Regions from separate parts of the Rhizobium rosettiformans genome, predicted to be linked through region 1. Evidence: riboswitches for the same ligand, from Rfam matches in the RefSeq annotation. Region 1 holds a riboswitch; the other holds the start of a gene.

Region 1 (15,778 bases):
TATCGCCCCTGCGTCGGCATCATGGTGCTGAACCGCGAGGGTCTCGTCTGGGCGGGACGCCGCCTTTCCGAAGGCAATTCGGAATATGACGGTTCGCCCCAGCTCTGGCAGATGCCGCAGGGTGGGATCGATCCGGGCGAAGATCCGCTACCGGCCGCCATGCGCGAGCTTTATGAGGAGACCGGCATGAAATCCGTATCCCTGCTCGCCGAAGCCGGCCGTTGGATCAATTACGACCTGCCGGCCCATCTGATCGGCATTGGCCTGCGCGGCAAGTTCCGCGGCCAGACCCAGCGCTGGTTCGCCTTCCGCTTCGAAGGCGACGAGAGCGAAATCGCCATCAACCCACCGCCGGGCGGCCATCAGGCAGAATTCGACGCCTGGGACTGGAAACCGATGCAGGACCTGCCTGGTCTCATCGTGCCCTTCAAGCGCCGGGTTTACGAAGAGGTCGTCGCCGAGTTCGCCCATCTGGCAGGATGAGCGAACCTGTGGCCAGGATCAGGCCCCGCTTTCGATCTCGAAACCTTCATCCGCCCAGCCGGTCATCCCGCCGATCATCACCTTGACCCGACGCCCGAGCCGAGCAAGCCTGAGCGCCGCCCGATCCGTGCCGTTGCAATGCGGCCCGGCGCAATAGACGACGAACAGCGTGTCCTCGGGCCATTCCGCCATCTTTCGCTCGGTCATCTTGCCATGCGGCAGGTTGATGGCGCCGGGCACATGCCCCCTTTCGTAAAGCTTCGGTCCGCGCACGTCGAGAAGCACGAAGTCCGCCTCGCCACGGCTCATCACCTCATGCACATCCCAGCAGTCGGTCTCGAAGGTGAGCCGCGCCTGATAATACTGAGCGACAAGGGCCGGATCGGCGGCGGGAATTTCACTGACGAGACTTGGCATGGCAGGCTCCTGTTCGGTCGTTGATATCTAGACCTTGCCTTTACCCGGGAATTCGGAAAACTGGCGTAAATGACAACATGCGTAAAGATCACGCCAATGACGCCGGCATCGCCTTGTCCATCCTCGCTGCTCACAGGACCACGTGTGGTGACGCTCGCCTATGACGGCCTCTGCACCTTCGAATTCGGGGTTGCCGTGGAAGTCTTCGGCCTTGCGCGACCGGAAATGGGAAAGGGCTGGTATCGTCATGCAACGGCGGCGATCGAGCCCGGCCCTCTGAGTGCTGCCGGCGGTCTGACGGTCAGCGCTTCAGGTGGGCTGGAACTCCTCAAGGAGGCGGATCTGATCGTCGTGCCCGGCTGGCGCGGGATCGACGAGCCTGTTCCGGTGTCCTTGATCGAGGCGCTGCGGGCGGCCCATGCCCGGGGTGCGCGTCTGATGTCGCTATGTTCAGGCGTAGCGGTGCTGGCCGCAACCGGCCTGCTCGACGGCCGGAAAGCCACGACCCACTGGCGCTATGCCGACACAATTTCGCAAAGACATCCCGAAATCCATCTCGATCCCGATGTGCTCTATGTCGACGAGGGTCTGATCCTGACGGCCGCAGGCAGTGCTGCCGGCATCGATCTCTGTCTGCATGTCGTCCGCCGCGATTTCGGTGCGGATGCCGCCAACAGCGTGGCACGCCGCCTTGTGGTCCCGCCACATCGGGAAGGCGGGCAGGCGCAATTCATCGTAAGGCCGGTGCCCCAGGAACGCGAAGGACAGCGGATGGGGCCGCTGATCGACTGGATCGAGGCCAATCTGCAGCGCGAGGTGACACTCGCCGAGATGGCAGCGCGGGCCGGGATGAGCAGCCGGACCTTCCAGCGCCGCTTCCGCGACCTGACAGGTCACAGCCCCGGCGAGTTCTTGCTGACCCGGCGGCTGCGCCATGCCTGCGATCTTCTGGAGCGCCAGGCTGCCCTGTCGCTCGACGACATCGCTACCGCCTCAGGCTTCGGCACCCCGGCAACGCTGCGCCATCATTTCCGCACACGGCTTTCGACGAGCCCGGCCGCCTATCGGGCCAGGTTCGGGCATACAGGCAAGAATGGATAGCCGGACCTACCGGTCGGCAGCGGCGGCCTCTTCGGCACTTTCCTCGATGCGCTCCATGTCGTCATCGGAAAGGCCGAAATGATGGCCGATCTCGTGGATCAACACATGGGTGATGATATCACCCAGCGTTTCCTCGTTTTCAGCCCAGTAGTCGAGGATGGGGCGGCGATAGAGGATGATGCGGTTCGGCATCATGCCCGTTTCCATCGAGAAGCGTTCAGAAATCCCGCGCCCCTCGAACAGACCGAGCAGGTCGAAGGGCGTTTCAAGCGCCATGTCTTCGAAGACTTCGTCCGTGGGGAAATCGGCAATCTCGATGATGAGATCGCGGCTGAGATCGCGGAACTCCTGCGGCAGGTGCCCATAAGCCTCGATCGCCAGCGACTCGAATGTGCTGATCGTCGGGGCGTGTCGTTCGCGCCAATCCTCGCTCTGGTCTATGCGGGCCATGAATACTCCTTACTGCCCGGAGATATAGGATGTTTGCGACGGTATTTCGAGAGTGAATTCAACCGAGGAATAAATTCTCATTTGAATCCGGTTGACTCTTCCGCGAAGCTCTGGAATCCATAGGAACAAATAGAGAACAATTCATCAGGAGACATCGTCATGGGCGAGAGCCCTCAGGCGCGCGAGACGCTTTTTGCCTTGCGAGAAGCAATAGCCCGGATCGAGGGAAAGCCCGACCATGCCGCACGCCTGACGGTCCAGCCTACCGGCGCGGCCTCGAAACAAAGGGCCATGAATGAAAGGCTCGAGCAACGCGATCTCTTGGACAGCATTGTGGGTGAAAGCCTGGCCCGGGGGACGTTGATCGAAGTGAGGGGACAGAGGCTGCAACAGGCGGGAACCGTGACCGGTTTCGGGCTCGCCCTTGCTCTGATGGCCGCGGAGAACAATCAGACGCAGAGGCAGCGCCTCCTCTTCATCGCCGATCCCCAGGTCGTCCGGGAAGCGGGTCTCGCCTATGGTCCTGGCCTCCTCGATTTCGGCCTGTCGTCGACCGCATTGGTGCATGCCCTGCCTCGCCGGATCGAGGACGCGCTCTGGCTGGCTGAGGCAGCGCTTGCCTCCCGTGCCTTTTCCACCGTGCTCCTGGAAGTACAGGGCAATCCGAAGAAATTCGGCCTCACCGAGAGCCGGCGCCTGAGCCTCAAGGCACGCGCCACCGGTGGCAGGCTGTTGATCCTCCGTCAGGCAGGCGAGGAAGAGGCGTCGAGCGCTCTTCTTCGCCTGTTTGTCGAACCCGCGCCGGCGGCGGCGCGATCCCTCGCCGACGGGTCCCCGCTGGGCGGCAGCATCGGGTCGTCAGTCTTTCGCATCACACCTGAGAAATCCCGCATTCCGGGCTCACCCGAACTCATTCTGGAGTGGAATTCCGATGACCGCCGCCTTCAACTTTTCGAGCAGCCCGAACCCGCAAGCCTTGGATCGCCGCATTCTTTCGCTGTTTTTCCCAAGGCTCCCGACCGACCGCATCGCCCGACGGCGCTGGGGTCTATCGTGGCGTTTGCACCAAGGCTCGACCGAGCATCCTGACCGGGCGCCACTGGCCTGCGCCGGCCGTTCCGCCAATGCCATGCGGATCACCGCACTGGATGATATGGCGGAAGGCTTCGGCCTGCGGATCGGACAGGGGCTGGCGGAAGCCCGTGCCATTTGTGCGGATCTCGACGTGATCGAAGCGGATCCGGCCGCCGACCGCGCGCTTCTCGATGCCATCGCCGACTGGTGTGACCGCTACACGCCGCTGGTGGCTCTCGACGGCGATGACGGACTGATGCTCGATATCACCGGCTGCGCCCATCTCTTCGGCGGCGAGGAAAGGCTGATCGAGGACGTTGAGCGCCGCATGACCGCCTTCGGCCTTGCGGTCAAGATCGCGGTCGGCCCGACCCCTGGTCTCGCCCGTGCCTGCAGCCGTTTTGACGGCCCCCGGCGCGTCGCCCCATCCGAGGCCGCAGCCGCACTCGCTCCCCTGCCGATCGCGGCCCTCCGGCTCGAACCGCAGATCGTCATGAATCTCGCCCGTGTCGGCTTGAAGACATCAGGGGATCTTCTCGCAGCCCCGCGTGCGCCGATCACCCGCCGCTTCGGTGCGGGTCCGATCCTTCGCCTCGATCAGGCGCTGGGACACGAGGGAGAACCCATTTCGCCGCGACGCCACCTGCCTCTGCTTTCGGCCGAACGGCGTCTCGCAGAACCGATCATGACCGAAGATCAGGTCCTCGATCTCGCCGGCCGCCTGGCTGCCGGCTTGAAAACCTCGCTTGAAGCCCGCGGCGAAGGGGGCCGTCTGTTCGAACTTCTGGTCTTCCGTGTCGATGGCAAGGTCTTTCGGATCGAGGTCGGAGCCTCCGCCCCCTTGCGCGATCCAGGCCGCATCCGGGTCCTGTTCGAGGAGCGCCTTTCCGTCATCCATGACGAGCTCGATGCCGGCTTCGGCTTCGAACTCGTGCGCCTCAATGTCCTCCTGAGCGAGGCCTTTGAAGTGCGCCAGTCCGCCCTTGCCGACGAGGAGGACGGCAGCGAGGATCTCACGCGCTTCCTCGATCAGGTGGCCGCCCGCCTGGGAGAACGGGCGCTTCGCCTGCCCGTGCCGCTGGCCAGCCACTGGCCGGAGAGAGCGTCGACACATGCCCCCGCCGCCGATGCGCTCAAGACGGCAGATCTCTCTTTGCCTCGATCCCAGAGGTCTGCGAGACAGGCGCGTGCCTTGCGTCCCTTGCGCCTCCTCCACCGGCCTGAAGAGGTCGAGGTCATGTCCGTGGTCCCGGATGGTCCACCGGCCAGCTTCCGCTGGCGCCGTGTGCAACGACGTATCCTGAGAGCCGAAGGTCCGGAGCGCCTAACGCCGGAATGGTGGTCTGATGGCGAGGATGCCCCGCCACGCGATTATTTCCGCATCGAGGATACCGATGGCCAGCGCTTCTGGCTGTATCGCGAGGGTCTTTATGAGCGGCGGACCGTGACGCCGAGCTGGTTCCTTCAGGGCTTCTTTGCGTGAAGCAGGATCCGTGACGATGCAGAGGTTTTACGAAATCGGATTGCGCAGCAATTTCTCCTTCCTCGACGGCGCATCCCATGCCGAGGAACTGGTGGAACGCGCGCTGCTTCTCGGCCTTTCGGGCCTTGGCCTCGCCGATCGCAACACGGTCGCCGGTGTTGTCCGCCTGCATGCCGCGGCCAAATTGAATGGTCTCGAATTCCGCCCCGGCGCCCGCCTCGTCTTCGACGACGACACGCCTGAACTTCTTGCCTATCCCTTGAACCGCAAGGGATGGGGCAATCTCTGTCGTTTGCTGAGCGAGGGAAACCTGCGCTCGAAAAAGGGCGTTTGTACGCTCTGGGAAAAGGATCTTCTGGCATGGTGCGAGGATCTTCTGTTCATCGCCATGCCACCCCCGCTGGCAAGCCATGCCGATGTCGAAACCTTTGAAAGCCGGCTCGCCTCTCTCCGCCCTCGCCTGGCGGATCGTCTGTATCTCGCCCTCGTTCCCCGTCACGATGGCGCAGACCAGAGAAACTTCGCGGAGCTTGACGGAATTTCGAAACGGCTCGGCCTTCCCCTGATCGCCACCAACGACGCCCTTTACCACGCTCCGGATCGCAAGCCGGTTGCCGATGTGGTCATCGCAATCCGCGAGCATGTGACGATTGCCGAAGCCGGACTTCGCCTGCACGCCCATGCCGAACGACACCTGAAAAGCCCAGAGGAAATGGCCCGGCTGCTGAGAGCCTGGCCGGAGGCCCTGGACAACAACATCAATTTCTTTAGCCGGCTTCGGTTTTCTCTCGATGAGTTGTCGCACCAGTACCCCGATGAGATCTTCGACGGAGAATCTCCGTCTCTGGCCCTCCGACGGCTGACCTATGAAGGCGCGCGCAACCGCTATCCGGAGGGTATTCCACAAAAGGTCCTCGGTCTCCTCGACTACGAACTGAAGCTCATCGCGGAGAAGCGCTACGAACCCTACTTCCTGACCGTCTACCGGATCGTCTGCCACGCCAGGGAGGCAGGCATTCTCTGCCAGGGCCGTGGCTCGGCCGCCAATTCCGCCGTCTGTTTCTGCCTTGGCATCACGGAAGTCGACCCGCAGAAGACGACGCTGCTGTTCGACCGCTTCATCTCGACGGAACGCGACGAGCCGCCGGATATCGATGTCGATTTCGAGCATGAGAAGCGGGAGGATGTGATCCGCTTCATCTACGAAACCTATGGTCGCCAGCATGCTGCCCTGACAGCGGCCGTCATCAGCTATCGCGCCCGGTCTGCCGGCCGCGAGGTGGCAAAGGCCTTCGGCATGTCGGAAGATGTGCAGTCCGCGCTTGCCGGTTCGATCTGGGGCTGGTGGACCAGCGATTTCACCGAGGAACAGGCAAAGGCTGCCGGCCTCGACCTCAAGGATGCCACCACCCGGCGCGTGCTTGATTACGCCCAGGCCTTGCAGGGCTTTCCCCGCCATCTCTCCCAGCATGTCGGCGGCTTCGTCATCACCCGCGACCGCCTCGACGAGGTCGTTCCGATCATGAACACGGCCGATGGCCGCTACATGGTCGAATGGGACAAGGACGATCTCGACACGTTGAAGATCCTGAAGATCGACGTTCTTGCGCTTGGCATGCTCACCTGCCTCGCCAAGGCCTTCAAGCTGCTGGCACTTCATTACGATCGTCACGAGACGCTGGCCTCGGTCAATCAGGACCAGTGCCCTGAGGTCTATGACATGATATGCCGCGCCGACACGATCGGCGTCTTCCAGATCGAAAGCCGTGCCCAGATGAGCATGCTGCCGCGGCTGAAGCCCCGCAAGTTCTATGATCTGGTGATCGAGGTGGCGATCGTCCGGCCAGGCCCCATCCAGGGCAACATGGTCCATCCTTACCTGAAGCGGCGCGAAGACCTGCTGGCCGGCCGGCCGATCGGCTATCCGAGCGATGAACTGCGCACCGTGCTGGAGCGCACGCTGGGTGTGCCCCTTTTCCAGGAACAGGCCATGCAGATCGCCATCACGGCTGCCGGTTTCACCCCGGGAGAAGCTGACAAGCTGCGCCGTGCCATGGCCACCTTTCGCCGCACCGGCCAGGTCTCCAGCTTCCAGAAACGCATGATCGAGGGCATGGTGGCCAATGGCTACGATCCGGATTTCGCCGCCCGCTGCTTCAGCCAGATCGAAGGCTTCGGCGAATACGGCTTCCCGGAAAGCCATGCCGCCTCCTTCGCCCTGCTCGTCTATGTCTCCTGCTGGTTCAAGGCCTTCTATCCGGATGTCTTCTGTGCCGCGATCCTGAATTCACAGCCCATGGGCTTTTACGCCCCCGCCCAGCTCGTGCGCGATGCCCGCGATCACGGCGTCGATATCCGCCCGGTCGATATCAACCACTCGACCTGGGACTGCCTTCTCGAAGGGGAAGAGGCGGGCGATTTCGATCCGGCCCGCATCGCCAGCCGTCATCGGTCCATGGCCGGCGTGATCAGGTCGAAAAAGGCCGTTCGCATCGGATTTCGCCAGATCAAGGGCATACCGAAGGAGGCCATGGATATCCTCGTTTCGCAACGCGGTAAGGGTTATGATTCCGTTCGCGACCTGTGGCTGCGCACGCGGCTTGCCCGCCCCGTCATCGAGAAACTCGCCGATGCCGACTGCTTTTCCTCTCTTGGCTTATCGCGTCGCGAGGCACTTTGGGCGGCTCAGGCCCTCGATGGAGAGGCGGCCGTCGAAGTCCTGCCGCTCTTCGAGGCAGCCCCCCAGGAAGATCTGCAGCGCGAGGCGGAAATGATCCTCCCCCGCATGTTGCCGGGCGAAGAGGTCTTGAGCGATTACCGCAGTCTGACCTTCTCCCTGAAGGCACATCCCGTTTCATTCCTTCGCCAGGCCATGCAGCGGGCCGGCCTCAAATCGGCAACCGATCTCGAAAATCTTTCCCATGGCGCCAAGGTGGAGATTGCAGGCCTGGTCCTTGTCCGCCAACGACCGGGTTCGGCCAAGGGGGTCATCTTCATGACGCTGGAGGACGAGACGGGCACAGCCAATGTCATTGTCTGGCCGAAGGTGTTCGAACGTTACCGCCCGGTCGTCATGGGCGCGCGGCTGGTCGCCCTGCGCGGGCGCCTGCAGAAGGCGCATGGCGTCATCCATGTGGTTGCAGACCATCTGGTCGACGCAAGCGCCCGGCTCGGTCTGCTGCTCGAAGAGCTCAAGACCTTCGACACGCTCGCCCATGCGGATGAGGTTCGTCGCCCGGGTGTCGATCAGCGCCAGGCAAAGCGGGAAAAGGTCCCACGTCTCCCCCCACCGGCCGCCCCTCCGCCCGGCCATCCTCGCCGCAGCGCCATGGCGGACCTGATGCCGAAAGGACGCAACTTCCATTGACGGTGCGACACCTCGAGGGGCGATCACATCTGCAGCCCTATCCGCGATTTTTCTTGACAAAGGCCATCTGGTTTACGAGAAAGGCGAGAGTGAATGTCATGTTTGACGAGTGCCCCGTCCATGCTGGTCTGCAGCTGCAATTACATCACCGACAAAGACATCAAGTCAGTCATCAATGAGATGCTGGATGAAGACTGTTGGCAGTTGATTGTTCCGGGTAAGGTCTACCATGCCATGAACAAGCGCGGCCGCTGCTGCGGCTGTTTTCCGAATGTTGTCGACCTGATCATTCGCACCACCGAAGAATATCACGCCCTCCGTCAGACCGAAGAAACCAAGGTCATCAACTTCATGGAACGCCTCAAGCAGTTCCACGAGGAGCAGAAGGCAGCGCTGGCCGAACGGCGCCAGGCCATGCTGACAGCCAAGCGCGCGGCCGGCTGAGACGCCTGCATCTGCATCAGCCGCTCACCTAGGCCGCCAGATCCATTTCCCTAACCGTCACGCACCAGTTCTCAGACGCTACGCAGATTGAACCTGCCCTGTCGATCTGGCCACTGAAACCTGCTTGCCACTCCCAAGAATTAGAATACTTCTAAAAAGGGCTCGACAGGCGACAGCGCTGGCGCTAGAGTTGCACCATTCAATTCATACAAGGGACGAATATTATGAAGGGTGATCCGAAGGTCATTGAACGGCTCAACGAAGCGCTGTTCCTCGAACTCGGCGCGGTCAATCAGTACTGGCTGCACTACCGCCTGCTCAACGATTGGGGCTACACGAAGCTCGCCAAGAAGGAGCGGGCCGAGTCGATCGAGGAAATGCAGCACGCCGACAAGATCATCGATCGGATCATCTTCCTCGAAGGCCATCCGAACCTCCAGACCGTTGCACCGCTGCGCATCGGCCAGAACGTCAAGGAAGTGCTCGAAGCCGACCTTGCCGGCGAATACGACGCCCGCACCTCTTACAAGGCCTCGCGCGACATCTGTTACCAGGCCGGCGACTATGTCTCGATGAAGATCTTCGAACAGCTGTTGATCGACGAGGAAGGCCATATCGACTTCCTGGAGACCCAGCTCGAGCTTCTCTCCAAGATCGGCGAAGAAAAATACGGTCAGCTCAACGCGGACTCCGCCGACGCTGCCGAGTAAACCGCCCTCCACTCTTCCAGAAAGCTCCGCTTGCGGGGCTTTTTTCGTTTTGTGCGATTAAACCCTACCGCGGCTCTTAGCGTCTCCGCGCAGGTGCGAACTCAGCGATCGCGGCGCGCCATGAAGGCGAGGCGCTCGAACAGATGCACATCCTGCTCGTTCTTCAGAAGCGCGCCATGCAGCTTCGGCAGCGCATTCTTCGCCTCGCCGCGCAGATCGGCGGGATCGACGTCTTCGGCCACGAGCAAGCGGATCCAGTCGAGCGCCTCCGAGGTGGACGGCTTCTTCTTCAGCCCGGGCGTCTCGCGGATCTCGTAAAACTGCGTCAGCGCGTTGCGCAGCAGCGTCTTCTTGATCCCGGGATAATGAACCTCAACGATCCGCTCCAGCGTTTCTGCATCGGGAAAGCGGATGTAGTGGAAGAAGCAGCGCCGCAAAAAAGCATCCGGCAGCTCCTTCTCGTTGTTCGAGGTGATAATGACGATCGGGCGGATCTTTGCGCTGACCGTCTCCCCGGTCTCGTAGACGTGGAACTCCATCCGATCGAGTTCCTGCAGCAGATCGTTGGGAAACTCGATATCCGCCTTGTCGATCTCGTCGATCAAAAGCACGCATTTCATTTCCGTGGCAAAGGCCTGCCAGAGCTTGCCCTTGCGGATATAGTTCTTCACGTCATTGACGCGCTCGTCGCCGAGCTGGCTGTCACGCAGGCGCGAAACGGCATCATACTCATAAAGCCCCTGCTGCGCCTTGGTGGTCGATTTGACATTCCACTCCAGGATATCGAGCCCGAGCGCAGCTGCCACCTGCCGGGCAAGCTCGGTCTTGCCGGTTCCCGGTTCTCCCTTGACGAGCAAAGGCCGCTCCAGCCGGATCGCAGCATTGACCGCAATCATCAGATCCTTGTCTGCCACATAGTCTGCGGTACCCTGAAACTGCATCGTGCCTGAGCCTCATTCATCTTCGGCCACAACCTAATGACGCATCCGACAGGGTGCAAGCAAAGGCACGGCTTTCGCCCGCTTACCAGAAAAAGCTTGTATTTTCCCGGCAATCTGACAGGCTGCATTCCATGAACGCTGATGCTTGTCCGTCTGCAAGTGCCCCATCCGCAAGGACGGAATTTCGGGCTCCGGACATCACCGACCTTCTCCTAGACCCCACATCCGCAGTCTGGACCAATTGGTCCGGCCGCAATGCCTCGTAGAACGGCAGGCTCCTATAGACCGGCGGGACGTTTCGTCCGAACCGCAGGTCACAAAGGATGTCTGTCCCGACCGCAGCCTCCCAGCTGCAGGAGATCCCCATGACCAGACACCTGTATTCCATCGGCGACACAGTGACGCTGAAAGACGGCCCTGTCCGCCTCGCCCGCAGCAATGGCGCCTGCAAAGTGCTGGCGACGCTCCCCGAGACCGGCGGAAGCCGCCAGTACCGCGTCCGCTTCGAAAGCGAGAGCTTCGATCGCTGCATCGCCGAAACCGATATTGATCCCAGCCGCAGCAACGCGTCCGCCCGGACGGCGGCTCCCGCAAGCACCCCGAAAAAGGAAAGCACATCATGGCTAAAGGCCAACAGCGTTCGAACCGCGAAGTAAGAAAGCCGAAGCAGGACAAGGCCAAGCCGGCGGCGACCCCGGTTTCGACCTTCACCACCCAGATCAAGAGTGCAGAAGCCGCTTCTCCCAAGAAGCGCTGAAATCGCTCGACCCGGACTGTGCCCGAAACGGCTGGTCCGGGGAGCCGTTCGACAAGCAGCCAAGCACAGTCTGCGACGCATTCGCCTTTCCCTTTTTGGCGAAGATGCGCTAAGGGCAGGCGCATGACCACGACCTCTTTCACCCTTCTTCTCGGCGGAAGCCTCGCCGTTACCGACCGCCTGCGGGCGCTGACCGGAGGAAGCCGCGTGATTGCGGCCGATGGCGGCATGCGCCATGCAGAAAGCCTCGGCGTGACCCCGGAGCTCTGGGTCGGAGACTTCGACAGCAGCGACACCGGATTGATCGCCCGTTTTCCGACTGTGGAACGCCGCAGCTATCCGGCAGCAAAGGCCGTCACCGACGGGGAAATCGCGGTTGCGGAAGCAATCGCGCGCGGCGCCACCCGGTTGATCTGCGTCGGCGCCCTCGGCGGCGAACGCTCCGATCACGCGCTGCAACATTATCTGAACGCCCTCGGCCTCGTCGAAGACGGTTATGAGGTGGTCCTGACCTCCGGCGAGGAAGAAGCCTATCCTTTCGCCGCGGACAGCGAACTGGCACTCGAAATGCCCAGAGGCGCGCTTTTCTCGGTGCTCGGCTTCACCACGCTCGAAGGACTGACGATCCGCAACGCACGCTATCCTCTGCAGGACTTCAGTCTGCCCTTCGGCTCATCGCGCACGATATCCAACATCGCCGAAGGACCGATCTCGGTCTCGCTGTCCCGTGGCAGAGCAATTCTGCTCGCCCGCCCCTACGATCTTTCCGGAGCCTGATCCCTTGGCACCTCCCATTCTGAAACTCGACGATATCCAACTCTCCTTCGGCGGAACGCCTTTGCTCGCCGGTGCCGGCCTGCAGGTGGAGCCTGGCGACCGCATCTGCCTGGTCGGCCGCAACGGTTCGGGCAAATCAACGCTGATGAAGATCGCCGCCGGCCTCGTCGAAGCGCAGTCCGGCGAGGTGTTCCGCCATCCGTCCTCGACCATCCGCTACCTGGAACAGGCACCGGATTTTGCCGGTTATGCCACGGTCCAGGCCTATGCCGAGGCGGGATTGGGACCGGGCGACGATCCCTACCGCGTCACCTATCTGCTCGAGCATCTCGGCCTGACCGGCCAGGAAGATCCGACCCGTCTCTCCGGTGGGGAAGCCCGCCGCGCAGCCCTTGCCCGGGTGCTGGCGCCCGAGCCTGATATCCTGATGCTCGACGAGCCGACCAACCATCTCGACCTGCCCACCATCGAATGGCTGGAAGGCGAATTGTCCAAGAGCCGCAGCGCGCTTGTCCTGATTTCACACGACAGACGTTTCCTCGAAAAGATCTCGACCGCCACGGTCTGGCTCGATCGCGGCCAGTCGCGACGACTGAACCGTGGCTTTGCCCATTTCGAGGAATGGCGTGACCAGGTGCTGGAAGAGGAAGAGATCGAACAGCACAAGCTCGGTCGCCAGATCGAGCGCGAAGAGCACTGGCTGCGCTATGGTGTGACCGCACGCCGCAAGCGCAACATGCGCCGCCTCGGCAACCTCCAGGCTCTGCGCGCCAATTACCGTGGACACAAGGGTCCGCAGGGCACGATCCAGGCCACGGCCACCGAAGGCAAGGAAAGCGGCAAGCTCGTCATCGAGGCGGATAAGATCACCAAGACTTATGGCGATCGGATCATCGTCGCGCCCTTCTCGATCCGCGTTCATCGCGGTGATTGCATCGGCCTGATCGGCCCAAACGGTGCCGGCAAGACGACGTTGCTCAAGATGCTGACGGGCCAGCTCTCGCCGGACGAAGGTGTGGTCAAGCTAGGCACCAATCTCGAAATCGCCGTTCTCGACCAGAAGCGCGAGGACCTGAATCCTGATGACACGCTCGCCCATTACCTGACAGACGGACGCGGTGAAAACCTACTCGTCAACGGTGAACAGAAGCATGTCACCGGCTACATGAAGGACTTCCTCTTCCAGCCGGAACAAGCCCGCACCCCGATCCGCAACCTCTCCGGCGGCGAGCGCGCGCGCCTGATGCTGGCGCGCATCATGGCAAAGCCCTCGAACCTGCTCATCCTCGACGAACCGACCAACGACCTCGACATCGAGACCCTCGATCTGCTGCAGGAAATCGTCGCGGGCTATTCCGGCACCGTGATCCTGGTCAGCCACGACCGCGACTTCCTCGACCGCACCGTGACCTCGACCATCGCACCGGCCAACCCCGACGCACCCGATGGTCGCTGGATCGAATATGCCGGCGGCTATTCCGACATGCTCGCCCAGCGCAAGGGCGTCGAGGACGAACGTAAGCGGGTCGAAAAGGCCGAGAAGGCCAAGGCCCAGGAAGCCTCGGGCGGCAAGCCTGCCGGCAGCGCAAACAGCAAGGGCAAGCTTTCCTTCAAGCAGAAATTCGCGCTCGAAAATCTGCCGAAGGAAATGGAAAAGGCCGAAAAGGAAATCGCGACCCGCGAAGCCAGGATGGCCGATCCCAACCTCTTCACCAAGGATCCGGCGACGTTCAACAAGCTCGCCGCCGAAATGGAAAAGCTGCGTGCCGACATCACGCGCATGGAAGAGGAATGGCTGGAGCTCGAAATGCTGCGCGAGGAGCTTGAGGGCTGAGGCTCTCCAGCGTCTCTCATCAGGCCCTGATCTCCCCACTTCTCCAACTGCCCGGTTCCGGCGAGCGCGCCTGAAGCCGACTGCGCATGCATTGCCCACCTTGCGCTCGCCGGTGACGCGCGCTATCTCCACAGTGCTCTAACGGGGTGCCTTTCGATCCTTCGGGACCGAAATGCTGAGAGGCGTCAGCCAACCCGCGGAACCTGATCCGGTTAACACCGGCGGAGGGATTAGACGCGTCGATCGCAAACGCCCTATCCCGACAGCAATGATGATGAAGGAGGAGGGCGCCATGCGACCCACGACTGTTTCCATGTTTATCGGCGGCGTTGCAGCCGCCATGATCGGCTTCGTCTCCCCGACGCTCGCTGCCGACAAGACGCTGACCGTCTACACCTATGAGAGCTTTGTTTCCGAATGGGGTCCCGGTCCCAAGGTCAAGGAAGCCTTCGAACAGACCTGCGACTGCACCGTCAATTTGGTCGGCGTCGCCGATGGCGTGGCGTTGCTCACACGCCTGAAGCTGGAAGGCGAGACCTCGAAGGCCGATGTCGTGCTCGGCCTCGACACCAATCTTGTCGAGGAAGCCAAAGAGACCGGCCTCTTCGAAGCCCATGGCGTTGATGCCGCCAATGTCCAGGTGCCCGGCGGTTTCAGCGACGATACCTTCCTGCCTTACGACTACGGCCATTTCGCCGTGATCTACGACACCGAGACGATCCAGAACCCGCCGACGAGCCTAAAGGACCTGGTCGAGGGCGACCCGGCCCAGAAGATCGTCATCCAGGATCCGCGCACCTCGACGCCGGGTCTCGGCCTCCTGCTCTGGGTCAAGTCAGTCTATGGCGACCAAGCGCCGGAAGCCTGGGCCAAGCTCAAGGATCGCGTCCTGACCGTGACACCCGGCTGGTCGGAAGCCTATGGCCTGTTCACCAAGGGCGAGGCACCGATGGTGCTCTCCTACACGACCTCGCCTGCCTATCACATGGTCGCCGAAGAGACCGACCGCTATCAGGCAGCCGAATTCTCCGAAGGGCACTACATCCAGATCGAGGTCGCAGGCCTTCTGAAGAATGCGCCGGAAAAGGAGCTCGCTCGCCAGTTCCTAACCTTCATGCTTGAGCCCGGCTTCCAGGACACCATCCCCACCAACAACTGGATGATGCCGGTCGCCGCAACCTCCGAGCCCCTGCCGGAGGCCTTCGGCAAGCTCGTTCAGCCAAAGACCACCTTCCTGATGGACCCGGCCGAAGTGGCGGCAAACCGTCAGGCCTGGATCGACGAGTGGCTGACGGCAATGACGCTGAAATAAGGCAAGATGCTCCGACCGCTTCACCAGTCGAGACGTCAGAGGCTGCCCGCATTCGCGGGCGGCCTTTTGGTTTTGCTGGCCGTGGCGGCTTTCGTCGGTATCGCCCTGTCCGCATTGCTCGCCGGGAGAATGACCGGTGGCATTCTGCAGGCCTTCGGCGATCCCGTCGTTCGTTCGGTGCTGTCATTCACCCTATGGCAGGCGTTTCTCTCGACGCTCCTCTCCGTCGGTCTTGCCCTGCCCGTGGTCAGCGCGCTTGCCCGTCAGCCGGCTTTTCCCGGACGTATCTGGCTGATCCGCCTGATGGCCGTTCCCATGGGTCTGCCGGTTCTGATCGGTGCTCTGGGTCTGATCGGGATTTTCGGCCGCAACGGCATCGTCAACGATGCCTTGAGCAGCCTCGGTCTCTCGCAGCCCATCTCCGTCTACGGCCTGACCGGAATTCTGATTGCCCATGTCTTTTTCAACCTGCCGCTTGCCACGCGACTGATGCTGTCTGCCCTGGAGCGCGTGCCGGCTGAATATTGGCGAATGTCGGCGAGCCTCGGCCTGTCACCGATCGCCACCTTCCGCTTCATCGAGTGGCCCGTTTTGGCGCGCGTCATCCCTGGGGCCGCGGGGCTGATCT
Region 2 (15,778 bases), 620 kb from region 1:
GTCTTCGCCTGAGCGTTCCGGGCTTCACCATCGCTTCAGCAAAATTCAAGGTCGGCGGCGTTGCCTTCGCGCGGCGCGCCGCCTAAATCTGCTGGGCAATCGCAGGGGATAGCTCATGGCCAATATCAGAAACGTCGCCGTCCAGATGGATCACGTATCCACGATCAACATCGCGGGCGATAGCACCTTCGCCATGAGCATCGAGGCCCAGAACCGCGGCTACAAGCTCTTCCACTACACGCCTGACCGGCTCTCGATGCGCGATGGTAAGGTTTTCGCAACCGTCGAGCCGATGGAACTGCGCGACGTCAAGGGTGACCACTACACCCTCGGCGCGCTGGAACGCGTCGATCTCTCGACCATGGATGTCATCCTCCTGCGTCAGGATCCGCCATTCGACATGGCCTACATCACTTCGACGCATCTGCTCGAGCGCATCCATCCGAAGACGCTCGTCGTCAACGACCCGGCCTGGGTGCGCAATTCACCCGAGAAGATCTTCGTTACCGAATTCGCCGACCTGATGCCGCCAACGCTCATAAGCAAGGATCCCGCCGAGATCGCCCGGTTCCGGGAAGAGCAGGGCGACATCATTTTGAAGCCGCTTTACGGCAATGGCGGCGCGGGCGTCTTCCACTCGACCCGCGACGACCGCAACTTCTCCTCGCTGATGGAAATGTTCGGCCAGATGTTCCGCGAACCCTTCATCGCGCAAGGCTACCTGCCGGCTGTGCGCAAGGGCGACAAGCGCATCATCCTCGTCGATGGCGAGCCTGTCGGCGCGATCAATCGCGTTCCTGCCGAACACGATGCGCGCTCCAACATGCATGCCGGCGGCAGGCCGGAGCCGACCGAGCTTACCGCGCGCGAGCGGGAAATCTGCGCCCGCATCGGTCCTGCTCTCCGCGAGCGCGGCTTTCTGCTCGTCGGCATCGACGTGATCGGCGACTACATGACCGAAATCAACGTGACGTCGCCCACTGGACTTCGTGAGGTGAAGAAGTTCGGCGGTGCGGATATCGCAGCCCTCCTCTGGGATGCGATCGAACGCAAGCGCGCCTAACCCGCTGAATCCTTTTCGGAAGTTCGGTTGCCGTTCCGGTCGTTCAACCGGATGCAACCCTGCGCCTATCTGCAGGTGCAGATGTTCCGCAAATGTTCTTGCGCTCGATTGCTTCTTATGCGAGATTGTTCCCGTCGTCACACGCAATATGAAGTTGCAGTGATGGCTTCAGATCGATCGGCGAGGGCGGGCAATGGTAGCGCGTGTCAGTACGGTTGCATTCCAGGGCATAGAAGGCGTGCCCGTCGAGGTTCAGGTCATGGTCGCGCCCGGCAAGACGGGCATGCAGATCGTCGGTCTGCCGGATAAGGCCGTGGCCGAGAGCCGCGAACGGGTCCAGGCGGCGCTGCATGCCTCGGGTCTGGCGCTCCCCGCCAAGCGGGTGACGGTCAATCTCGCACCTGCGGATTTGCCCAAGGAAGGATCGCACTTCGATTTGCCAATTGCCCTTGGCCTGATGGCGGCTCTCGGCGCCATCCCGGGGGATGCACTGCAGGGCTTTCTCGTGATCGGCGAACTCAATCTCGACGGCACGATCGCGCCGATCGCGGGGGCTCTGCCTGCGGCGATCAGCGCCAACGCCATGGACAAGGGGCTGATCTGCCCGGCCGACAGCGGCGCCGAGGCCGCCTGGGCCGGCAGCGAGATCGATATTCTCGCCCCGCGCAGCCTGATCGCGCTGGCAAATCATTTCAGGGGCACGCAAGTGCTCTCTCGGCCGGAGCCATCGATCCGGGCGCTTGCGGCCAACCTGCCGGATCTCGCCGACATCAAGGGTCAGGAAAGCGCCAAGCGGGCGCTGGAGGTCGCAGCCGCGGGCGGGCATAATCTGCTCTTCGTCGGCCCGCCAGGCTCGGGCAAGTCGATGCTGGCTGCGCGCCTGCCGTCGATCCTGCCGCCGCTCTCTGCGGCAGAACTGCTCGAAGTCTCTATGATCCATTCGATCGCGGGGCAGCTATCCGGCGGCAAGCTCTCCGATCGCCGACCCTTCCGCACGCCGCATCACTCCGCCACCATGGCGGCTCTTGTCGGCGGCGGGTTGAAGGCCAAACCCGGTGAGGCGTCGCTTGCCCATCACGGCATTCTCTTCCTCGACGAACTACCGGAATTTGCGCCGCCCGTGCTCGATGCACTCCGCCAGCCGCTCGAAACCGGCGAATGTATCATTGCCCGCGCCAACCACCGGGTCTCCTATCCCTCCGACTTTCAGCTGGTGGCGGCCATGAACCCCTGCCGTTGTGGCATGGCGGGCGAGCCTGGCCATGTCTGCGCGCGCGGCATCCGCTGCCAGACCGAGTATCAGGGCCGCATCTCGGGACCCCTGATGGACCGCATCGACATCCGCATCGACGTGCCTGCCGTCTCGGCCACGGATCTGATCCGGCCTCGCGCGGCTGAAAGCAGTGCGGAGGTGGCGAAACGCGTCGCCTCGGCCCGCACCCGTCAGCGGGATCGTTTCGAGCGCCTTGGTCTGCCCTTCAGCACCAATGCCCGTTGCTCGACGGCGCTGATCGAGACGCTGGCCGAGCCGGATGCCTCGGGGCTGCAATTGTTGCGCGATGCTGCGGAGAAATTCCGCTTTTCGGCGCGCGGTTATCACCGGGTGTTGAAGGTGGCGCGGACCCTTGCCGATCTCGATGGGGTGGAAACCCTCGGGCGGATCCATCTGGCCGAGGCGATCTCTTACCGCATCGCCTCCGAACGGCTGGCAGCCGCCGCGTGACCGGCGATCTTTAGGAGGAGGGGTCGAAAGCACGGGTCGGGATAGGAGAAGGCGATAATTAGCCTGGCAACGCCGTCGGGCGAAGCATGTCGACCGGAAGCGTGAGGCGCACCTCAGCTCCGGTCTCCGGATAGGTGATCTCTGTCTGGCCGCGCACGCCAGCGATGACGCGTTTCATCAGGGTGGAGCCGAAACCGCCCGATCCCGGCTGTGGCGCATGGGGCGGTGGACCGCCACTTTCGCGCCAGCGCATGACCAGTTGCTCTGTTCCGTCTTGGGCCATTTCGATGTCCCAGGTCAGGGATACCTGGCCATGGCCAACGCTGAGGGCACCGTATTTTGCCGCATTGGTGCCGAGCTCGTGCAGGATCAGGCTGAGCACGACGACGGTCTGCCCGCCGATCGGGACGCGCGGACCATGCCCGGTAAAGCGGGGAGTTCCGACAATTGCGAAGGGTTCAAGCGCCTGGTCAACCACGACTTGGAGAGAGGCGTCTTCTCCCTGCCGCAAACCACGCAACAGGAGATTCGACCGCCCGAGCGCGGTCAAGCGGTCACGCAGTCGCGCTGCGAGCTCATCGGCGCTTGAGGCATTCTTGAGGGAGAGGCTGATGATCGCATTGATGGTCGCGAAAATGTTCTTCAGTCGGTGGTCCAGCTCCTGGGCCATGACTTCCTGCTGTTCGGCAAGCCGCTGGATTTCTTCCCGCGTCCTGATTTCCTGCCGGTAGGCCCGAGTTACCAGGTAAATCATCGTCAGTTCGGTCGTCACGACGAAGACGTAGAGACCCATGGCAAGCAGAGTGCCCATCGAAAAGTCAAAGCGGCCGGGGCTGATGAAGAAATACCAGGCGGACAGGCCGGAGAGGACGGCGACGAGAATCCCCTGGCGCAGCCCCACGACAAAGCCGCAAATGATGACGGCGGGGAAGAAAGTCAGGAAAGGAAAGCCAGCAGGCAGAACGGGGTCGAACCAGGCGCGTACGGCAAGCGCGATAGCAAAGACGATCAGGCTCGCAACATAGGTCGCGATGAGTTTGCTCGGCGACAGGCGGTCTTCTACGGATGCAAAGGCCGGCAGGCGTTGTAGGAATGCGCGCATGTGCCCCCAGAAGATGCATTCAATCTTTCGGAAATCACCCTAACCCGGTAAAGAGACGCCCGCAATCGGAAGGAGAACGCCGGAGAGGCCCCGGCGTTCCATCAGATCAATTCACTCGCCGAGACCGGCAAAGAGCGCCGTCGACAGATAGCGCTCGGCAAAGGACGGAATGATGACGACGATCGTCTTGCCGGCATTTTCTTCACGCTGGCCAAGCTTGATCGCCGCCGTCAGCGCGGCACCCGAGGAGATGCCGACCGGCACGCCTTCAAGGCGGGCAACGAGACGCGCATTTTCGAAAGCTTCGTCATTGGTCACGGTGATGACCTCGTCATAGACATGGGTATCCAGGATCGCTGGCGCAAAGCCCGCGCCGATCCCTTGGATCTTGTGCGGGCCGGGATTGCCACCGGAGAGAACCGGGCTGTCGGCCGGCTCGACGGCGACGACCTTGATCTCGGGCTTGCGGCTCTTGAGCACCTGGCCGGTGCCGGTGATGGTGCCGCCCGTACCGATGCCGGAGACGAAGATATCGACCTGGCCGTCGGTGTCGTTCCAGATTTCCTCGGCTGTCGTCTTGCGATGGATTTCCGGATTGGCGGGGTTCTCGAACTGTTGCGGGATGATTGCATCCTGCGTGGTCTCGGCCAGTTCCTGTGCCTTGGCAATGGCGCCCTTCATGCCCTTTGCGCCCTCGGTCAGGACAAGCTCGGCACCGAGCAGGGCCAGCATCTTGCGGCGCTCGATCGACATTGTCTCGGGCATGGTGAGGATCAGGCGATAACCCTTGGCCGCCGCCGCAAAGGCAAGCGCAATGCCGGTATTCCCGGATGTCGGCTCGATGAGAACGGTCTTGCCAGGCACGATCTTGCCCTGGGCTTCCAGGCTCTCGATCATGGCCACACCGATACGATCCTTGACCGAGGCGATCGGGTTGAAGAATTCGAGCTTGGCGAGCAGATGCGCCTTCACGCCCTTTTCCTTGGCAAGCTTGTCGAGCCTGACGATCGGGGTATCGCCGATCGTTTCGGTGATTGAGCCATAGACGCGTCCACGGCCGGGTTTCTTCTGCTCAGTCATGGGTTTCTCCCTGGTGATTTGGTTGGCGCGAGCTTACGCCTGCCGACCCGTCCTTGCCAGCATAGCCATGCCGCAGCGGGCTTGATCCGTGGAAAAATCTGCTCCGTGGGCCGGTCGCATTCGCCTTCGGATAAGAAAAGCGCCTGCGGCCTGTTTGTTTCATGCCGCGCGGCGATCAGGCCGCGCGTGCCGCAATATAGGCGGCCGTGCCGGCAAGAATGCCGGCAGCGCTGCGGTTCAGGACTTTCAGCGCCTCCGGCCGCTTCAAGAGCCCGCGCGCCTGGGCCGCAAGCAGGATATAGGGCAGAAGCACCGCCATCAGCACGACGAAGGTCAGGCCAACGAGCAGGATGTAATCGGCAAGCCCGATTGCCTCGAGCGGGATCAGCGTCGGGACGAGAGCCACGTAGAACAGCATGGTCTTCGGATTGCCGAGCGTCACCAGAAGACCGGAGAGGAAGGACATGGACGGGCGCATCGCACGCTCAGCCTTGATGTCTTGCGGCAGGAGCCCTGCGGTCCAGAGCTTCCAGGCGACATAGACGAGGTAGGCGGCGCCTAGGAATTTCAGGATCAGGAAGGGCGTCACGAAGGTTTTCGCCAGCACCGAAAGCCCGAGGATGACGGCAGTCAGATAGACGAGATCACCGAGGATGAGGCCGAGCCCCATGAAGAAGGTCGGCCGGAAGCCGGAGCCCAGCGCCCGCGCCACAATCGCGGTCATACCCGGTCCCGGAATGGCGGCCGCGATGAACAGCGCGCCGCAATAAGCGATGATGGTGGTCAGGGTCATGGGGGCTCCTCCTCGCTCATTCCTAATCTCGGGCGGTAAGACTTGCAACGGTGACACGATCGCGATTGCAGCCCTCAGCCGGTTGCCGTTAGGAGGCATCAACCGCCGTGAGGAAACGATCTCGTGCCAAGCATGCCCGCATTCCTTGCCTTCAGCCTTGTCTGCCTTGGTATGGTCCTGACGCCCGGGCCAAACATGATCTATCTGGTGTCCCGGTCTATCTGCCAGGGTGCCATGGCAGGCCTCATTTCGCTGGGCGGTGTGGCGCTCGGCTTTGTCGTCTACATGCTTCTCGCAGCCTTCGGCATCACCGTCCTGCTGCTCGCCGTTCCCTTCGCCTTCGAGATGCTCAAATTCTGCGGCGCGCTCTATCTCGGCTGGCTCGCCTGGCAAGCGCTGAGGCCGGGAGGCCGCTCGCCCTTCCAGGTGCGTGATCTACCTGCTGACAGTCCCCGCAAGCTCTTTGTCATGGGGCTTGTCACCAACCTGCTGAACCCCAAAGTCGCGATCCTCTACCTGTCGCTTTTGCCACAGTTTATCGATCCAACCCGCGGCAGCGTTCTGCTCCAGTCGCTGGTTTTGGGTTTTACGCAGATCGTCATCGGCGTCACGGGCAACGGCCTGATCGCCCTGTCCGCAGGCTCCATTGCGCTCTTCCTCGCCGGGCGTCCGTCCTGGATGGTGGTGCAGCGCTGGCTCATGGGCACGGTGCTCGCGGCTCTCGCGATCCGCATGGTGACGGAAGCGCAGCGCTGAAATCCGAAAAGGGCCGCTTCTCAGAAATCCGCCAGGGGCGAGAGCATGAAAGGCTGAGTCAGAGACGCAGGCTCAAGGCCCCTCACCATGAGCACACAGTCGCCTTGATGCGGTCTTGCTGCACCTTTCCAATCGAGCCGATCTGGAGGGAAAAACACCTCGGCATTCTGGAAATTCGGCCCGAGGCTTGCCACGATATGGCCCAGCGGCGGGACATTGCGGGCCGCGACATCCAGGATCTGCAGCGACGTTTGCCCCTGGGGTTTCCAGGCAATCACCGCATCGTCTTCTGCCAGCAGGCTCAGCCTGATGTCCGGATCGAAGTGGGCGTTGAGCAGGAACATCTCCTTTTGCCTAACGACGGAGAAGGTCTCCGAGACGGGTTGCCGAGTGTCCAGCGCCATCTGAACCATGTGGAGATCCGCCGTCTGTTTCAGGTCGAGGTCACGCGCCCTGGGCACAGGCAAGTCAGCTTGTGGAACGGCACCATAAAATTTGAACTGGGGTATGGTTCGGAAGCCGTAGGGTTCATAGAGCCCCGGCTTGTCCGTCAGCAATATCCCGGCTTCGAAGCCTCCGCGTTCCGCCCAGTCGAAGGCCCGCTTCATCAGGGTCCGGTATAGCCCCTGTCCGCGATAATCCGGCCGCACGGCGCCAGACTGGTAGCCAGCGGCCCGAACCACGCGTCCATTGACAACGAGCGGCATGGAGAAGGCGGAGAAATTCGCAACGCATCGCCCTGACGGATCGAAATAGCCAAACGGCATCGATGTGGGATCAGGTCCGCCCAGTTTCATCTGGTGGGAGATGTCGATGCCGAAGATGTCCTGGAGCAGATCCGCGAGCGCCTGAAACGCCGCAGGGTCTCCAAAGTAACCTTCCCGCAGCGTCAGGGCCTCCAGCATGCTGCACCCTCACACCCCGGTCGAGCCGAAGCCGCCGGCACCCCGCGCCGTGTCGCTCGTCTCGGTCACCTCGGTCACGCGTACCTGAGTTACCGGTGCGATCACCATCTGGGCGATGCGCATGCCGCGGGTGATGACGAAATCCTCCTGGCCGAGATTGATGAGCAACACCTTCACCTCGCCGCGATAATCGCTATCGATGGTGCCGGGGGTGTTGAGGCAGGTCACGCCGTTCTTGAAGGCGAGACCGGAGCGCGGGCGGATCTGCGCTTCGAAACCTTCAGGGATTTCCATGATGAAGCCGGTGGGCACCAGCGCCCGCGCGCCCGGTGCAAGCGTCATCGGCTCCCCATCGGACACCGCTGCCCTCAGATCCATTCCCGCCGCTCCTGCCGTTTCATAGGCGGGAAGATGAAGCCCTTGTCCATGAGGCAGGCGCTTGAGGTTGAGCACGGGGCCGATGACGTCTGAGCGGATGGTGGACATGGCGGAATTCCTTTGTTTGTCGCGCTCAATTGCATATTGGCCGTCGAAACGCTAGATAACCGCCCGACCAGAAGGACTCCTGAGATATGGCTGAAACGCTCGCCGAGGCGGTCTCCCGCCGCCGCACCTTTGCTATTATCGCCCACCCGGACGCGGGCAAAACGACGCTGACCGAAAAGCTGCTGCTGTTCGGCGGCGCGATCCAGCTTGCCGGTGAAGTCAAGGCGAAGAAAGATCGCATCCAGACCCGTTCGGACTGGATGAAAATCGAACGCGAGCGCGGCATTTCGGTCGTAACCTCGGTCATGACCTTCGAATATGAAGGCAATGTCTTCAACATCCTCGACACGCCCGGTCACGAAGACTTCGCAGACGACACCTATCGCACGCTAACCGCCGTCGACGCGGCCGTCATGGTCATCGACGCTGCCAAGGGTATCGAGCCGCGGACCTTGAAACTGTTCGAGGTCTGCCGCATGCGCGACATTCCGATCATCACCTTCATCAACAAGATGGACCGCGAAAGCCGCGATCCCTTCGAAATCCTCGACGAGGTCGAAGAGAAGCTGGCGCTCGACACGGCCCCGATCACCTGGCCAGTCGGCCGTTCCAAGACCTTCTGCGGCTCCTATCATCTTGCCAACAACACCTATCGGGGCGGCGATGCCCAGGTGGAGCCGCTCAAGGTCAACGGTCCGCAGAGCGTGGCGGAGAACCTGCCCGAAAACGAGCGCCAGACCTTTATTGACGAGCTGGAACTCGCCCGCGAAGCCTGCCGTCCCTTCGACCGCCAGAGCTTCCTCGAAGGCCATATGACGCCGGTCTTCTTCGGCTCGGCACTACGCAACTTCGGTGTCCGCGACCTGATCAACGCGCTCGGCGCCTACGCGCCGCCGCCGCGCGACCAGGTGGCCGATACCCGGACCGTGCATGCCGCCGAAGACAAGATGACCGCCTTCGTCTTCAAGATCCAGGCCAACATGGACCCGAACCACCGCGACCGCATCGCCTTTGCCCGCATTTGCTCCGGCAAGCTCGAGCGCGGCATGAAGGCGCGCTTGGCCCGCACCGGCAAGCAGATGGGCCTGACGGCGCCGCAGTTCTTCTTCGCCTCGCAGCGCCAGCTAGCAGATACGGCCTATGCCGGTGACGTCGTCGGCATCCCGAACCACGGGACGCTGCGCATCGGCGACACGCTGACCGAAGGCGAAAACCTCGTCTTCCAGGGCGTGCCGAACTTCTCGCCGGAGATCCTGCGCCGCGTGCGGCTGGAAGATGCAATGAAGGCGAAGAAGCTGAAGGAAGCTTTGCAGCAGATGGCCGAAGAGGGCGTCGTGCAGCTCTTTTCGCCGGAAGACGGCTCGCCGGCCATCGTCGGCGTCGTCGGTGCGCTGCAGCTCGACGTCCTGAAGGAGCGACTGCAGGGCGAATACGGTCTGCCGGTGTCCTTCGAAATGTCGCGCTTCTCCGTCTGCCGCTGGATCTCGGCCGAGAACAAGGACGATCTGGAAAAGTTCATGACCCAGCGCCGCGGCGACATCTGCCGAGATCTCGACGGCGACCCGGTCTTCATGGCGCAGGACCAGTTCTCGCTGCGCTACGAGTCCGAGCGTTACCCCGCGATCAAGATGGTCGCCATCAAGGAATATCACGTCGCCAAGGCGGCGTGAGTTTGGTCGAGAGCGGTGACGGTTACGCCGTCACCGCAGCGTAGGTTCATTCTGCTGCCTTGATCCGCAGTCCCAGGGAAGCGTCGAACTCCACCCTAAGCGTCTCATAGCTCGCAATTGTCGGATGGCTGGTCTCCAGCGGATGGGCATGGGTCGCCGTGATCACCGCGACATCGGCGCCCGCCGCTTCTCCGGCTCTGACGCCGGCCAGCACATCCTCAAACACCAGGCAGCGGGACGGATCGAACCCGAGCCGCTCTGCACCGAGCCGGTAGCCGGCGGGATCCGGCTTGCCGATCTTCACGTCCTCCGCCGTGACGATCTTGAGCGGCTGCGGCAGGCCGGCGGCCCCGATGCGGGCGCGGGCGAGGGCGGAGGGTGCCGAGGTCACAATCGCCCAGCGTTCGGCAGGTAAGCTTTTCAGAAAGTCGATGGCGCCGGGGATCGGCACGATGCCCTCAAGATCCTCGATCTCGCCCCGCTCGACCTCGAGCGCTTCCCTCACCACATCGATGCCGGGCAGGTTCAGCGCGCTGATGGTGTCGATCCCGCGCTTGCCGTGCATGGTGGGCAGGAAGGTTTCGAGATTCAGACCGTGCTTCAATGCCCAGCGGCTCCAGACGCGCTCGGCAGCCGCGATGGAATTGAGCAGCGTTCCGTCCATGTCGAAGAGAAAGCCATCATAGGAGCGGTCGAAAAGCCGGTCGGGGGCGTGATGCAAGGCAATCTCCTCGGGTCGGTTGGATATCCCGGCCTCCCTAGCGGCTCTGGCCGTCGGCTGCAAACTCTGAATGGGAATGACGGGCAGGCACAGGTGACAGGAACGGCGCTGTCGCATAGTCTGACGCCTGAGAGACAGGGGCGTCTGGCGCAAGCCGGGCTGAGAAGCACCCTTTGAACCTGAACCAGATCATGCTGGCGGAGGGAGTCGCTCGGGTGTCGCGCCAGATAGATCCGCGCTGTGCCCGTTGCGTCTTCGTCGCCTTGGGAGACGCAGACATGAGATCATCCACCATCCGCAACGTGCTGACCATCGCCGGCTCCGACCCTTCCGGTGGAGCAGGCATCCAGGCCGATCTCAAGGCCTTCTCGGCCCGCGGTTGCTACGGAATGGCTGTTATCACGGCGCTGACGGCGCAGAACACAAAGGGCGTCTCGGCCGTCGTGCCGCTCGATCCTGGATTTGTCGCCGAGCAGATTCGCATGGTCTTTGCCGATGTGCGCGTGGATGCAGTTAAGATCGGCATGATTGCCAATGCCGGCATCGCATCGGCCGTCGCCGAAGCGCTGAAACCCTATCGCGGCATTCCCGTCGTTCTCGATCCCGTCATGATCGCCAAGGGTGGCGCCTCTCTGCTCGATCCGGATGCGGTCGAAGCCTTGACGTCGGACCTTCTGCCGCTCGCCACGCTTCTGACGCCGAACCTGCCGGAGGCGGCAGCCCTGCTCGGCGATCCCGAGGCTTTCGACCGGCGGATCATGGAATCCCAGGCCGTCAGGCTGACAGCACTCGGACCCCGGGCTGTGCTGCTCAAGGGTGGCCATCTGGCCGGTCCCGAAAGCCCAGATGTCCTGGTTGCGGATGGCCAGGTGACCTGGTTCGAGGCGGATCGGATCGCAACGCGCAATACGCATGGCACCGGCTGCTCGCTGTCGAGTGCGCTTGCTGCCGAGCTGGCGAAAGGGCTTGAGCCGCAGGAGGCCGTGCGTGTTGCCAAAGCCTGGCTCGCGGAGGCCGTCCGGAGTTCTGGCCAGCTGTCGGTGGGCTCAGGACACGGGCCGGTGCATCATTTCCATTCACTCTGGCAGGATTAGTTGTCCCCGTCCTCCGGAAGTCCCTGAACGGCGAAGACAAAGGGCAGGGCGGACCTGCCGAACGACTGGTGTGTCGGAGCGAGTGCTCGGCGCTGGTCGACGCAGCCGAGCCGCAAGCCGATCTCGCCGTCGGCGCTTTCGCGCCACATCGGCGAACCGCAGTTGCCGCAGAAGAACTGATCGCTCGGCCGGCCGCTGTCGCCCATTTTCCGGTAACGCTTGGCCTCGCCGGCCAGAAGCTGAAATTGACCGGGAAGAGCCGCGACTGTGACCCTGTAAGCTGAGCCCGTCAGCTGCTGGCAATCCGTGCAATGGCATACGCCGACGGCCTGTGGATCGACCTCGGCTTTGTAGCGGATTTCGCCGCATTGGCATGCCCCGGTTACGCGCATGTCCTTCTCCGGTAAAAGAAAACCCGGCGCTGGAGACGCCGGGTTGAAGTGAACTTGACTGCGTGGGGTTAATGATCGGCCTTGATAAAGGTTCCGTTCTGCAATTCCTTCATTGCCTGCATCAGCTCTTCGCGCGTGTTCATCACGATCGGTCCGTGCCAGGCGACCGGCTCCTTGATCGGCTTGCCGGTCACCAGCAGGAAGCGGATGCCCTGCTCTCCCGCCTGAACGGTGATCTCGTCGCCGGTGTCGAAGACGACAAGCGTCCGGTTGCCGGAGAGGTCGCGGATATTGAGCTCTTCGCCCATATATTCCTTCTCGACCTTGACGCCGAAGGGCTTGGACGCATCCCGGAACGAGCCGGAGCCGGCAAAGATATAGGCAAAGGCCGAGCGATAGGTATCGACCGGGAAGGTCTTGCGCTTGCCGGGCGGCACGGAGATGTCAAGATAGACCGGGTCGGCGGCGATGCCGTCGACGGGGCCATTCTTGCCCCAGAAGTCGCCACAGATGACACGCACGGCGGTGCCGTCATCGTCGATCACAACGGGAATGTCTGCCGATTTGATATCCTGGTAGCGTGGCGTGGTCATTTTCAGCGAAGACGGCAGATTGGCCCAGAGCTGGAAGCCGTGCATACGGCCGGCAAAATCGCCCTTCGGCATTTCCTGGTGCAGGATGCCGCTGCCGGCAGTCATCCATTGCAGGTCGCCTGCACCCAGCATGCCCTGATTGCCGAGGCTGTCGCCATGCTCGACGGTGCCGGCCAGCACATAGGTGATCGTCTCGATGCCGCGATGCGGATGCCAGGGGAAGCCGCGGACGTAGTCCATTGGCTCGTCGTTGCGGAAATCGTCCATCATCAGGAAGGGGTCGGTCATCGAAGGATCCCCGAAGCCGAAGACGCGGTGCAGCTTGACACCGGCGCCTTCCATGGTCGGCGTGGCGCGGCTCTCATGCTTGACGGGGCGGATGGACATTCGGGGACCTCCTCGGGGAAACGGGCTCGTTGCTTGGGCAGCAATATAGGCGAGAGAACCATGGCACGCAGGCCCGCCGGGCAGAACGCAGTGTTCACTTTTGTGCCAGTCGACAGCAGGAAGAATGTTGCGCTGCACGACAAAAATTTGTCATGAAGGAAGCCATGTTTGCAAATCATTAGTCTATCGGGCGAAGACTACCAAGGATTCGCAGTCGGTCGATGGACCTGGGGCAGAATTCATATGTGTCGTTGGGCAGCTTACCGTGGTGTTCCGATCTTCCTCGAGGAGCTGGTGACTTCGCCTGCGCATTCCCTGATCGAACAATCCCATTGCGCAACCCGCGCCAAGACCGCCACAAACGGCGATGGCTTCGGTCTCGCCTGGTATGGGGATCGCCCCGAGCCGGGCCGCTTCCGGGATGTGCTGCCGGCCTGGTCCGACTGCAATCTGAAGAGCCTCGCAAGCCAGATCCGCTCCCCGCTCTTCCTCGCCCATGTGCGCGCCGCAACCCATGGTGCCACCCGCCGCGACAACTGCCATCCCTTCGTCCAGGGAAACTGGTCCTTCATGCACAACGGCCAGATCGACAATTTCGATCGCATCCGCCGACCTATGGAAGGCATGCTGGACGACGAGCATTTCCATGCCCGTGTTGGTACGACCGACAGCGAACTGCTCTTCCTGCTGGCCCTTCAGTTCGGTCTGCGGGACCGTCCGATCTCGGCCATGAGCGAGGCCGTGGGCTTCGTGGAGCAGATCAGCCTGCACCTCACCGGCACCGCGCGCATTCGCCTCACGGCGGCTTTCTCCGATGGCAAGACGCTCTATGCCGTGCGCTATTCGACGGATGAACATGCCCCGACGCTTTTTGCAGCGCCGATGGGGCCGAAGGGCAGCTTCTGCCTCGTCTCGGAGCCGCTGAACGATGAGACGGACACCTGGGTGGAGATCCCCGCAGGCAGCGCCGTGATCCTCAGCGAAAACGGCCTGGATGCCGCCGAGTTCAAGCCTGCAGTCGAGCGTATGCGGGTCGATGAGATCCGTCAGCCGGCGATGGCTGCGGTCTGATCACAGCTTACTCGACGATGCCGAGTTCGGCGCGCAGCTTGCGGGTCAGCGACGCACTCACCGTGCGATAGGAACGGGTGAGATATTCCATAAGGTCGGCTTCGCCGAGCTCGCTGTCCGGTTCGACGCTCACCCATTTGCGCTTGGCGAAATAGGGCGCCTGTGACACGCCTCTGAGCGATGTCAGGATCTCGAAGCTTTCTTCGCTGACCTTGAACGTTAACCGGCTTTCACCGTCGGTCAGCAGCGCAAAGACCTTGTCCCCGACCTTGGCGACACGGCTGTCCCATTGGTCGACCTGTGTTGTGCCGGCGAAACCTTGGACGGAGGCGTCGAAGCCGGATCGCGTAAAAAGGCTCATGCGCCTGTCCCGCCGATCTGGGTCGCGATCCAGAGCGCCAGCCGTTCGGCCACCTCGTCCTTGGAAAGATCCGGCCAGGCTTCGACCCCGTCGCGGGAAATCAGCTTCACCCGGTTGCGATCGCCGCCCATGATGCCGGTCTCGGGCGAGACATCATTGGCGACGATCAGGTCGGCACCCTTGCGCTCAAGCTTGGAGCGGCCGTTTTCCTCGACATTCTGGGTCTCTGCGGCAAAGCCGACAACGAGCCGTGGGCGCTGAGGATGATGGCCGACGGTCTTGAGGATGTCAGGGTTTTCCGCAAGCTCGAGCGGCGGCGGAGCCTCGCCGGGTTGCTTCTTGATTTTCTGCCCGGCGGAGGACGCCACACGCCAGTCGGCGACGGCGGCGACCATAACGGCAATGTCGGCCGGAAGCGCCGAGAGCACGGCATCGCGCATCTCTTCGGCCCGCTCCACATGTTGGGTGCGAACGCCGGCGGGATCGGCAATGGTCACGGGTCCGGAGACCAGGGTAACCTCGGCGCCCAGGCGGGCAAGGGCGGCCGCGATCGCATGACCCTGCTTGCCCGAGGAGCGATTGGCGATGTAGCGCACCGGATCGATCGGCTCGTGGGTCGGGCCTGAGGTGACAACGGCCTTCATGCCGGCAAGCGGCTTCGGTCCCGAGAGCAGGTCTTCGACACGGTCTGCAATCTCGATCGGCTCGGCCATGCGCCCGCGACCACGCTCTCCGCTTTCGGCCATCTCGCCCTCCATCGGGCCGATGGACTGGATACCGTCACGTTGCAGGGTGGCGTAGTTCCGCTGGGTCGCCGGATGAGCCCACATTTTCGGGTTCATCGCTGGCGCAATCAGCACCGGGCGGTCGGTCGCGAGAAGCACGGTGGAGGCAAGATCATCCGCAAGCCCGTTCGCCATCTTCGCTATCAGGTCGGCGGTCGCGGGTGCGACGAGCACGACATCACATTCGCGCGCCAGTCGGATATGGCCGACATCCTGCTCGTCCTCGCGGGAAAAGAGCTCGGTATAGACATGGGAGGCCGACAGTGCACCGACGGCGAGCGGCGTGACGAATTCCTGAGCGCCACGTGTCATGATCGGCTGCACGCTTGCACCGCGCTCCCTGAGCCTCCTGATAAGATCGAGGCTCTTGTAGGCGGCGATGCCGCCCGCGATGACAAGCAAAATGCGCTTTCCGGCCAAGCTCATGAAGAAGCACCCTTAATCTCTGCGGCGCGACCCTAACGCAAATCGGGTCGCTGGCAAATCACTGGACTCCGCAGTGGTAAACGCGGCTCAAGCTCCGCTGTCGAGCTTGAGTGGGACTTCCGCAACGGTGCCTTGCGTGCCTTCGAGATAGTGCAAACCTTCTCCCAGCGTCGAGGCCATGGATTTGACGATCCGGCTCCCGAGACCGGTTCCCTTCGGCGCGCTCTGCGGATCAATGCCGACGCCGTCATCCTCGACCCGAAGCAGCGCCTCGCCATCGCCCCGCATCTTCAGATGCACCCGGATATCGCCGGCCTGTCCGGGCGCATAGGCATATTTGAAGGCGTTGGTGACGAGTTCCGTGACGATC

Evidence for each region. Region 1 has a riboswitch for thiamine pyrophosphate ahead of thiB (thiamine ABC transporter substrate binding subunit). Riboswitches for the same ligand answer to the same signal wherever they lie in the genome.
Region 2: another riboswitch for thiamine pyrophosphate. It lies ahead of thiD (bifunctional hydroxymethylpyrimidine kinase/phosphomethylpyrimidine kinase); the one in region 1 lies ahead of thiB (thiamine ABC transporter substrate binding subunit).

The regions. Positions count from the first base shown of each region.
Region 1 is NZ_CP032405.1:1,139,862-1,155,639, forward strand. Features, by position in the region: gene D4A92_RS05445 (RNA pyrophosphohydrolase) at 1-483, shown strand, start outside; gene D4A92_RS05450 (rhodanese-like domain-containing protein) at 502-900, opposite strand; gene ftrA (transcriptional regulator FtrA) at 970-2,001, shown strand; gene D4A92_RS05460 (metallopeptidase family protein) at 2,008-2,451, opposite strand; gene D4A92_RS05465 (hypothetical protein) at 2,611-3,540, shown strand; gene D4A92_RS05470 (Y-family DNA polymerase) at 3,581-5,008, shown strand; gene D4A92_RS05475 (error-prone DNA polymerase) at 5,025-8,375, shown strand; gene D4A92_RS05480 (hypothetical protein) at 8,496-8,819, shown strand; gene bfr (bacterioferritin) at 9,044-9,529, shown strand; gene D4A92_RS05490 (AAA family ATPase) at 9,631-10,470, opposite strand; gene D4A92_RS05495 (hypothetical protein) at 10,836-11,126, shown strand; gene D4A92_RS05500 (hypothetical protein) at 11,090-11,227, shown strand; gene D4A92_RS05505 (thiamine diphosphokinase) at 11,351-12,004, shown strand; gene D4A92_RS05510 (ABC-F family ATP-binding cassette domain-containing protein) at 12,009-13,838, shown strand; TPP riboswitch at 13,971-14,085, shown strand; gene thiB (thiamine ABC transporter substrate binding subunit) at 14,152-15,150, shown strand; gene D4A92_RS05520 (thiamine/thiamine pyrophosphate ABC transporter permease ThiP) at 15,157-15,778, shown strand, end outside.
Region 2 is NZ_CP032405.1:1,760,314-1,776,091, forward strand. Features, by position in the region: gene D4A92_RS08405 (sn-glycerol-3-phosphate import ATP-binding protein UgpC) at 1-12, shown strand, start outside; gene gshB (glutathione synthase) at 116-1,063, shown strand; gene D4A92_RS08415 (YifB family Mg chelatase-like AAA ATPase) at 1,257-2,786, shown strand; gene D4A92_RS08420 (sensor histidine kinase) at 2,845-3,888, opposite strand; gene cysK (cysteine synthase A) at 4,000-4,968, opposite strand; gene D4A92_RS08430 (LysE family translocator) at 5,144-5,761, opposite strand; gene D4A92_RS08435 (LysE family translocator) at 5,894-6,517, shown strand; gene D4A92_RS08440 (GNAT family N-acetyltransferase) at 6,538-7,422, opposite strand; gene dut (dUTP diphosphatase) at 7,432-7,908, opposite strand; gene D4A92_RS08450 (peptide chain release factor 3) at 7,995-9,578, shown strand; gene D4A92_RS08455 (HAD-IA family hydrolase) at 9,625-10,299, opposite strand; TPP riboswitch at 10,426-10,522, shown strand; gene thiD (bifunctional hydroxymethylpyrimidine kinase/phosphomethylpyrimidine kinase) at 10,578-11,393, shown strand; gene D4A92_RS08465 (GFA family protein) at 11,390-11,785, opposite strand; gene D4A92_RS08470 (pirin family protein) at 11,854-12,765, opposite strand; gene D4A92_RS08475 (class II glutamine amidotransferase) at 13,009-13,836, shown strand; gene D4A92_RS08480 (MmcQ/YjbR family DNA-binding protein) at 13,844-14,197, opposite strand; gene coaBC (bifunctional phosphopantothenoylcysteine decarboxylase/phosphopantothenate--cysteine ligase CoaBC) at 14,194-15,408, opposite strand; gene D4A92_RS08490 (sensor histidine kinase) at 15,496-15,778, opposite strand, start outside.